3 regions of the Franconibacter daqui genome follow, and region 3 is predicted to be linked to each of the others. Evidence: predicted binding sites of a transcription regulator. Region 3 holds the regulator's gene; each other region holds the start of a gene.
The links. Region 3 encodes CRP, which controls carbon source genes, mostly activating them, when cyclic AMP is high. Its sites were predicted from a motif close to ATGTGANNNNNNTCACAT; they were not measured.
Positions count from the first base shown of each region.

Region 1: the regulator CRP is predicted to act here: its motif matches at 1,978-1,995, upstream of udp (uridine phosphorylase).
Region 2: the regulator CRP is predicted to act here: its motif matches at 1,434-1,451, upstream of cdd (cytidine deaminase).

Region 1 covers NZ_BMKJ01000009.1:18,573-21,852, reverse strand. The annotation lists gene metE (5-methyltetrahydropteroyltriglutamate--homocysteine S-methyltransferase) at 1-906, shown strand, start outside; gene IEX01_RS20690 (dienelactone hydrolase family protein) at 1,039-1,863, opposite strand; gene udp (uridine phosphorylase) at 2,119-2,880, shown strand; gene rmuC (DNA recombination protein RmuC) at 3,022-3,280, shown strand, end outside.
Region 2 covers NZ_BMKJ01000006.1:238,614-241,893, forward strand. The annotation lists gene IEX01_RS18445 (CidA/LrgA family protein) at 290-685, shown strand; gene IEX01_RS18450 (CidB/LrgB family autolysis modulator) at 685-1,380, shown strand; gene cdd (cytidine deaminase) at 1,511-2,395, shown strand; gene sanA (outer membrane permeability protein SanA) at 2,521-3,234, shown strand.
Region 3 covers NZ_BMKJ01000004.1:346,833-350,112, forward strand. The annotation lists gene IEX01_RS15530 (YccS/YhfK family putative transporter) at 1-1,012, opposite strand, end outside; gene crp (cAMP-activated global transcriptional regulator CRP) at 1,077-1,709, opposite strand; gene IEX01_RS15540 (OsmC family protein) at 2,018-2,422, shown strand; gene IEX01_RS15545 (phosphoribulokinase) at 2,444-3,280, opposite strand, start outside.

The DNA.
Region 1 (3,280 bases), on a different contig from region 3:
GATGCAAATCACTACCGCACCGGCATTGCAGAGCATATCAAGCAGGCGATTGTCGAGCAGGAGCGCCTGGGGCTGGACGTGCTGGTGCATGGCGAGGCTGAGCGCAACGACATGGTGGAATATTTCGGCGAGCATCTGGATGGCTTCGTCTTCACGCAAAACGGTTGGGTGCAGAGCTATGGCTCCCGCTGCGTGAAGCCGCCGGTAGTGATTGGCGATGTGAGCCGCCCGGAGCCGATTACCGTTGAATGGGCGAAATACGCCCAGTCGCTGACCGACAAACCGGTAAAAGGCATGCTGACCGGGCCGGTGACAATCCTTTGCTGGTCTTTCCCGCGTGAAGATGTCTCCCGCGAAACCATCGCGAAGCAGATTGCGCTGGCGCTGCGCGACGAAGTGGCGGATCTGGAAGCGGCGGGCATCGGCATCATCCAGATTGACGAACCGGCGCTGCGCGAAGGGTTGCCGCTCAAGCGCAGCGACTGGCAGGCCTACCTGGCGTGGGCGGTGGAAGCGTTCCGCCTGAACGCCGCCGTGGCAAAAGATGAAACCCAGATCCACACCCATATGTGCTACTGCGAGTTCAACGACATCATGGACTCCATCGCTGCGCTGGATGCGGACGTTATCACCATTGAAACCTCGCGTTCGGATATGGAGCTGCTGGAGTCGTTTGAAGAGTTCGAATACCCGAACGAAATCGGGCCGGGCGTGTATGACATTCACTCGCCGAACGTACCGAGCGTGGAATGGATTGAGGCGCTGCTGAAGAAAGCCGCCCAGCGCGTGCCGCAGGATCGTCTGTGGGTTAACCCGGACTGCGGCCTGAAAACCCGCGGCTGGCCGGAAACCCGCGCAGCGCTCGCCAATATGGTAAAAGCGGCGCAAAACCTGCGTCAGGCGTAAGGTTTCGTCGGGGCCGGGGAGGGAGGTTGACCCGCCCTGCAAACTCGCGCGTCGTAGAGAGGTAACGGAGCTGTCGCCAGCCCTGAGCGGCAGTCTGAAAATAAAATCGCCCGGCAAAACCGGGCGATTTTTTTATCCTTTTTTCGCGCCGTAGCGCGCAAACCACGCCAGCATTCGTTGCCAGCCATCCTTTGCCGACTCGGCATGGTAGCTCGGGCGATAATCGGCGTTAAACGCATGTCCCGCTTCCGGATACACCACGATTTCCGCAGTGGCGTTAGCCGCCCGCAGCGCCTGACGCATGGTTTCCACCGTGTCCAGCGGAATGCCGGTGTCCTGCGCGCCATACAGCCCTAAAACAGGCGCGTTCAAGTCTGTCGCCACATCCACCGGGTGTTTCGGCGAATTCAGCGTTTTATCGCCCAGCAGTTTGCCATACCAGGCGACGGCGGCTTTAAGCTGCGGATTGTGCGCAGCGTAGAGCCAGCTAATGCGCCCGCCCCAGCAGAAGCCGGTGAGCAGCAGGCGATGCGCGTCGCCGCCGTTGCGCGCCGCCCAGTTGGCGACGTGATCGAGATCCGCCAGCACCTGCGCGTCCGGCACTTTAGAAACCAGATTGCTGAGCAGAGAAGAGATATCGTTGTAATCGTTAGGATCGCCCTGGCGGAAGTAGAGTTCCGGCGCCACGGCCAGATACCCCTCAAGCGCCAGACGACGACAGATATCGCGGATATGTTCATGCACGCCAAAAATTTCCTGCACCACGATAACTACCGGCAGCGGGCCATCGGCGTTTTTCGGGCGGGCGTGATAAGCGGGCATATTATCGCCCTGTGAAGGAATGGAGGTTTCACCGGCCAGAATGGCGTCTTCTGGCGTCTGGACTACCGTTGAAGCAACGGGAGAAACGGACGGGGCGAAACCCGGTTTGTTGTCGGTTATTGTGTTACTGGTCATGGCATTCTCCGTACCCTTTTTAGCGCATCCGATAACTATAGCGTGCGATGGTAAATTCACCGTTGAACAAAAACGCGCTGTACGAAAGCGAAAGTTATCATTACAAGCAGTAAAGTGTGATTTGCATCACTAATTAATGGAAAAATAATGCAAACTGTTTATATCAAAGTGAATCCTGTCACGAAAAAGCGCGAGCGGCTTCTGTAAAGTACCGTTTTGCTTCTTCTGACCCACCGACCTACAGAGGAGTCTTTTATGTCCAGGTCTGACGTTTTTCATCTTGGCCTTACCAAAAATGATTTGCAGGGGGCCACGCTTGCTATCGTGCCCGGCGACCCGGAGCGCGTGGAAAAAATCGCTGCGCTGATGGAGAACCCGGTTAAGCTCGCCTCGCACCGTGAGTTCACTACCTGGCGCGCTGAGCTGGACGGCAAGCCCGTCATTGTTTGCTCCACCGGCATCGGCGGCCCGTCAACCTCAATCGCTGTGGAAGAACTGGCGCAGCTGGGCATTCGGACTTTCCTGCGCATCGGCACGACTGGCGCCATCCAGCCGCACATCAACGTAGGCGATGTGCTGGTCACGACGGCCTCCGTACGCCTGGACGGCGCGAGCCTGCATTTCGCGCCGATGGAATACCCGGCGGTGGCAGACTTCGCTTGTACCACAGCGTTAGTTGAAGCGGCAAAATCTGTTGGCGCGACGACGCATGTGGGCGTGACCGCCTCTTCTGATACCTTCTACCCGGGCCAGGAGCGTTACGACACCTTTTCCGGCCGGGTGGTCAGCCGCTTCAAAGGTTCTATGGAAGAGTGGCAGGCGATGGGCGTGATGAACTATGAAATGGAATCCGCCACGCTGCTGACCATGTGTTCAAGTCAGGGGCTGCGCGCAGGCATGGTGGCGGGCGTTATCGTCAACCGCACCCAGCAGGAAATCCCCAACGCGGAAACCATGAAGCAGACCGAAAGCCACGCCGTGAAAATCGTGGTCGAAGCGGCGCGCCGCTTGATCTAACCCTGCAAAGGCCGGCTCCCTCCGGCCTTTTTGCGTAATTCCTCGCAGGAATTACGCTCCTCACCGAAAAACGCTTCCCGTCTGGACATCTGTACAGCACAATCGCTGCTGGCATGCGTTGCAGTTCAGGCAGGAGGCGTTGTGGAAAGCTCATACATTTTGTTGGCGATAATCGCTCTGGCGGGCGTGCTGGTAGGGTGGCTGTTAGCAAGCCAGCGGGCGGCGCAGCTAAAGGCGGAGTTGCTGGCGGAACAGCGCGATATTTACGGCGAACTGAGCGCCGCCAAAGCCTCGCTTGAACAGAGCTTACACTGGCGTGACGAATGCGAACTTCTCAACAATGAACTGCGCAGCCTGCGGGAAATTAACAGCTCGCTGGAGTCTGACCTGCGCGAAGTCA
Region 2 (3,280 bases), on a different contig from region 3:
TGCGGTTGCTCAGACCGTTAAGCCAGCGTGTTTGCCATCAGGAAATCGCCCGTCCAGGCGCAGCGTACCGCCCAGCGCTTCTACGTAACGCTTTTTTCGGTTTCGTTTGTTGTAATAACGAGTGCGAAGAGACACGCTTTGCACACCTGTCGCGATTTAGCGAAGCCGTAACGCTGTTCACCACTGTGCCTTGCGGGAATATCAAGTATGCTGACAATTCATGGTGTGATCGGTAGCACAGTTTACGCTTTAATTGTATGATGAATGCATTCCGCAAAGGGTGACTTTCATGAGTATTACGCTGACGACTCTCTGGCAATTCATACGCGCTTTTTTGTTAATTTACGCCTGCTTATATGCGGGCAACGCTATCGCCGCCCTGCTGCCGATAACCATTCCCGGCAGCATTATCGGCATGCTGATTCTCTTCCTGCTGCTCTCTTTGCAGATCCTTCCCGCGAAGTGGGTTAAGCCTGGCTGCCATGTGCTTATCCGCTATATGGCGCTGCTGTTTGTGCCGGTCGGCATTGGCGTGATGCAGTATGTGGATGTGCTGCGCGCCCAGTTTGGCCCGGTAGTCGTCTCCTGCTTTATCAGCACGCTTCTGGTGTTTCTGGTGGTGAGCTGGAGCTCGCACCTGGTCCACGGCGAGCGCAAGGTCATCGGGCAGAAGGAGAAAAAGTGATGCTTGAGAATATCTGGTGGTCGCTGCCGCTGACGCTGGTGGTCTTCTTCGGCGCACGCAGGCTGGCGGCGAAACTCAAATCGCCGCTGCTTAATCCGCTGCTGGTGTCGATGGTTATTATCATTCCGTTTCTTGTGGCGACCGGCATCTCCTATGAACGCTATTTCGCGGGCAGCAAGATCCTGAATGACCTTCTGCAACCGGCGGTGGTGGCGTTAGCGTTTCCGCTTTACGAACAGCTGCACCAGATCCGCGCGCGCTGGAAATCGATTATCACCATCTGTTTTATCGGCAGCGTGGTGGCGATGATAACCGGCACCTCTGTCGCTCTGCTGATGGGCGCAACCCCCGAAATCGCCGCGTCGGTACTGCCGAAATCCGTAACGACGCCTATTGCGATGGCGGTAGGCGGCAGCATCGGCGGCATTCCGGCTATCAGCGCCGTGTGCGTTATCTTTGTGGGGATTCTCGGCGCGGTATTCGGCCACAGTTTGCTGAATTTAATGCGTATTCGCACCAAAGCCTCCCGCGGACTGGCGATGGGCACTGCCTCGCACGCCCTGGGTACGGCGCGCTGCGCGGAGCTGGATTACCAGGAAGGGGCGTTCAGTTCTCTGGCGCTGGTGATCTGCGGCATTATCACCTCGCTCATCGCGCCCTTTTTATTCCCGGTTATTCTGGCCGTTTTTGGCTAAAAGTTGCGATACGTCGCGCAAATTCATTTTAAATTTCATTTGTTGCATAGGCAGTGAGACGAAAATCACATATAAAGCCCAGCGAGGCCCGTAAACTACGGCTCCAGTAAACTGATAAGAGGCTTAGCCCATGCATTCACGTTTTGAATCTGCTTTTGCACAGCTTCCCGCCGCGCTCCAGGAGTCCCTGGCGCCGTGGCTCGCCGATGCGCATTTCCCGGCCATGCTGAGCGCAAGTCAGGTTGAAGAGGTAAAACGCCACAGCGGGCTGGATGATGAAGCGCTCGCCTTCGCGCTGCTGCCGCTGGCGGCCGCCTGCGCGCAGACTGACATCTCCCATTTCAACGTCGGCGCCGTAGCCCGCGGCCTGAGCGGCGCGCTCTATTTCGGCGCGAACATGGAGTTCACCGGCGTGGCGATGCAGCAGACCGTGCACGCGGAGCAAAGCGCCATTACCCACGCCTGGATGCGCGGCGAAAGCGGCCTTTGCGCCATCACCGTGAACTACACCCCTTGCGGCCACTGCCGCCAGTTTATGAACGAGCTGAACAGCGGCCTGACCCTGCGCATTAACCTGCCGGGACGTGCCCCCTCTAAGCTTGGCGACTATCTGCCCGACGCTTTCGGCCCACGCGACCTTGATATTAAAACGCTGATTTTCGACGCTGAGGATCATGCATTCGCCTTAAAAGGCGAAGCGCTCGGCGACGCGGCGATAAAAGCGGCTAACCGCAGCCACGCGCCTTACAGCCAGTCGCCTTCCGGCGTCGCCCTGCAAACTCATGACGGGCAGATTTTTACCGGCAGCTATGCTGAAAACGCCGCGTTTAATCCCTCGCTGCCTCCCCTGCAGGCGGCGCTGAATCTGCTGAGCCTGAACGGCTATGGCTGGCGTGATATTCAGCGGGCGTCGCTTGCAGAAAAAGCGCAGGCCAATATCGTTCAATGGGACGCAACCGTTGCTACGCTTCGCGCCATTGGTTGCGACGCCGTCGAACGCATCGAACTCGCCTGATGCCCACCCTGCGGATAAAACATCCGCAGTGGTGAAAATTGCTTCAACCGATACGCTGATTCTTGCTCTTGTCCAACGGGTAAAGTAGCCTTGGATGAAATTTCACCCCTGCTCCGAGTACCTGAATGTTGAAGCGTTTGTTATACAGCCTGCTGGTTCTGATTAGCTTATTGCTGTTAACTGCGCTGGGGCTTGACCGCTGGATCAGCTGGAAGACCTCTCCCTACGTTTATGATGAACTGCAGGACCTGCCCTACCGTCAGGTTGGCGTGGTGCTGGGCACGGCCAAGTATTACCGCACCGGGGTCATCAACCAGTATTACCGCTACCGCATTCAGGGCGCGCTGAACGCGTATAACAGCGGCAAAGTGAACTACCTGCTGCTTTCCGGCGATAACGCGCAGCAGAGCTATAACGAGCCGATGACGATGCGCAAAGATTTCATCGCCGCAGGCGTCGACCCGGCGGACATCGTGCTGGACTACGCGGGCTTTCGTACGCTGGATTCGATAGTTCGCACCCGCAAAGTGTTTGATACCAACGATTTCATCATTATCACCCAGCGCTTTCACTGCGAGCGCGCGCTGTTTATTGCGCTGCATATGGGCATCCAGGCGCAGTGCTACGCCGTTCCCTCGCCTAAAAATATGCTCCCGGTGCGCATTCGCGAGTTCGGCGCTCGCCTCGGCGCGCTGGCGGACCTCTATATCTTCAAGCGCGAACCGCGCTTCTTAGGGCCGCTCATCCCGATTCCTTCGCTGCATGAAGTCCCGGATAACGCGCAGGGATACCCGGCGGTGACGCCGGAGCAGCTGTTAGAGTTACAAAAGAAGAAGTAACGGCGGGTTACGTTTCGCCGCACGCAGCCGGTTTGCCTTCGCCCCT
Region 3 (3,280 bases):
CGCGGGCATAGAGTGGGCGCTGCGTGCGCAGGATGCGGGCGATGCGACTGAAGTGGTATTCGCAGAAATGCCCTACAAGGTTGTCCGGGTGCTGGCGGGCGATTTTCTCCAGCGCGGCGATTTGCTTATCCATGGCGAAACGCTGCGGATAACGATGGTAGAGGATGTCGTCGGCCATGACGCGCAGTCGCGCGCTGATGGTCTGTGCGTTCCAGCGGATCACCGCCTCGGCGTGGCTGCGCTCCACCAGCTTTTGCACCTCCTCCGGCTGATGCAGGCTGACCGAAATATGTTCTTGCAAATCCAGCGCCATCTGGAAGGTGCGCAGCAGACGCTTATAGCCGCTCTGTTTCCCGGCCGCCAGCATGTGCAACTGCTGGTAGCACTGGCTGATAAGGTCCACCACTTTTTGCTGATGCGTAAGCAGCGGGGGCAGGGCGGTCTCCGGGTCGGTATGCTGCGTCAGCAGGTTATATTTCGCTTCGCAATAGTCCGCCAGCTGGCGATACAGCAAGCTTAGCGACTCGCGAAGCGGCTGCTCGCGCCACAGCCAGAACCAGAACCAGTTAAACAGCCCGTACCAGAGCGTGCCGAAAATATAGAGCAGGATAGGCTCCCAGACCGGCATGTTCCCCGCAAGGCTTAGCGTAAAAATAGCGGCGATAAGCGAAGCGGGCAGCAGCCGGGCATGCAGCGAGCTTATCTCCGCCGTCACGCCAAGCAGCAGCGCCATGCCTAAAAAGATAAGCGGCAGCGGCAGATTGTCCGCCAGTAACAGTTGCACGGTAAAACTGCTGACGGCAAAGAGCGAAGCGCCGACCGCCAGACGTTTGAAAAAGCGCTTGTGGGGCGTATCGAGCCCGGCGATGTTGCAGCAGGCAGGCACCAGCGAAAAAAGCAGGCCCTGTTGCAGATGGCCCAGCAGTAACCCAACCGCCACCGGCAGACACAGGATCAGCGTCTGGCGCAGGGCGTAGTTCACTTCCGGGTGATAAATGAGACGGCGAAACATAGAGGTAAGTGTAGAAACAAAAACGGCGTGTTACCGAAGCGACACGCCGTTTTTTTAAGGCGGCTTAGCGGGTGCCGTAAACCACGATGGTCTTACCGTGCGCGGAGATCAGGTTTTGATCTTCAAGCATTTTCAGGATGCGGCCAACGGTTTCGCGGGAGCAGCCCACGATCTGGCCGATTTCCTGACGGGTGATTTTAATCTGCATGCCGTCGGGATGGGTCATGGCGTCCGGCTGTTTCGCCAGGTTGAGCAACGTCTGGGCGATGCGGCCCGTTACGTCGAGGAACGCCAGGTTGCCGACTTTTTCAGAGGTGACTTGCAGACGACGCGCCATCTGCGAAGAGAGGCGCATCAGGATGTCCGGGTTCACCTGGATAAGCTGGCGGAATTTTTTATAGGAAATCTCGGCGACTTCGCAAGCGGTCTTGGCGCGAACCCAGGCGCTGCGCTCCTGGCCCTCTTCAAACAGGCCCAGTTCGCCGATAAAGTCTCCCTGATTCAGATACGAGAGGATCATCTCCTTGCCCTCTTCGTCTTTGATCAGCACTGCCACTGAGCCTTTAACGATGTAATACAACGTTTCCGCTTTTTCACCCTGGTGAATCAGCGTGCTCTTCGATGGGTACTTATGAATGTGGCAATGTGACAAGAACCATTCGAGAGTCGGGTCTGTTTGCGGTTTGCCAAGCACCATGCGCTGTTATCCTCTGTTTAAACTGGCTCCAAAGACGGGGCGCGGGTCCCCCATCTGGCTTTGCAATCATTATCTTCCCGCATCCCGGGAAGTTGGCTGTCCATGTCGTCGCAGCCGGTAAATTGTCTTGTCCTCTGCATACATGCATAACATCAATGTATCGCCGCAGCATCCAGACTGTTTTAGCATAGCTTTTCATGGGTGTCTTCTATTGTCTCGTTTCAGCTTGACGCAGGTCGCCCTTCCGTTGCCTCTTTCGCAACTGGCGCGTAATCTGTCAAAAATTTTTATACATCGGAGTGATGATTATGCAGGCACGAGTAAAGTGGGTTGAGGGATTGACGTTTCTGGGCGAATCCGCTTCAGGGCACCAAATCCTGATGGACGGCAATTCCGGCGATAAAGCGCCAAGCCCGATGGAAATGGTGCTGATGGCGGCGGGCGGTTGCAGCGCTATCGACGTGGTGTCTATTTTGCAAAAAGGGCGTCATGACGTTCAGGATTGCGAAGTGAAACTGACCTCAGAACGCCGCGAAGAAGCGCCGCGGTTGTTCACTCACATTAACCTGCACTTTATCGTAACGGGTAAGGCGCTGAAGGAGGCGGCCGTGGCGCGCGCGGTGGATCTCTCCGCTGAGAAATATTGCTCTGTGGCGCTGATGCTCGGCAAAGCGGTCAACATCACCCACTCTTATGAGGTGGTAGAGGTCTGACTCGGGGCGGCGTCAGCCGCCTTATTCAATTTTTTTCCCTTCCATCAATCGCTGCACCAGCGGCAGCATGATTAATTCCATCGCCAGCCCCATCTTGCCGCCGGGAACGACAAGCGTATTGATGTGAGAAATGAAGGAACCCTGAAGCATGGCGAGCAGCCAGGGGTAATCGATGTCTTCAAGGTTGCGAAAGTGGATAACCACGAAGCTTTCATCGAGCGAAGGAATGCCTTTCGCCGCGAAGGGGTTCGACGTATCCACTGTCGGCACGCGCTGGAAGTTAATATGGGTGCGGGAAAACTGCGGCGTGATGTAGTTAATGTAATCTTCCATTGATCGCACCACGGAATCCATCACCGCCTCGCGCGAATGCCCTCGCTCGCTGGTATCGCGAATCAGCTTCTGGATCCACTCAAGGTTGACGATAGGCACTACGCCCACCAGCAAATCCACATGCTGCGCCACATTGTGATGCGGCGTGACCACGCCGCCGTGCAACCCTTCATAAAACAGCACGTCGGTAGGCTCCGGCAGCGGCTGCCAGGGCGTAAAGGTGCCCGGCACCTGGTTCCACGGCACCGCTTCATCATAGGTATGCAGGTATTTGCGCGATTTCCCCTGGCCGCTGCGTCCATACTCGATAAAGGTTTGTTCAAGCAGGCCAAAGTCGTTGGCGTCGGGGCCAAAATAGCTGATATGCCGGCCTAAATCGCGCGCCTTGCGGATAGCCATATCCATTTCCGGGCGCGTATAGCGGTGAAAGCTGTCGCCTTCCACTTCCGCAGCATGAAGGTTTAGCTGAGCGAAGATCTTACGAAACGCAAGGCTGGTGGTGGTCGTGCCTGCGCCGCTGGAACC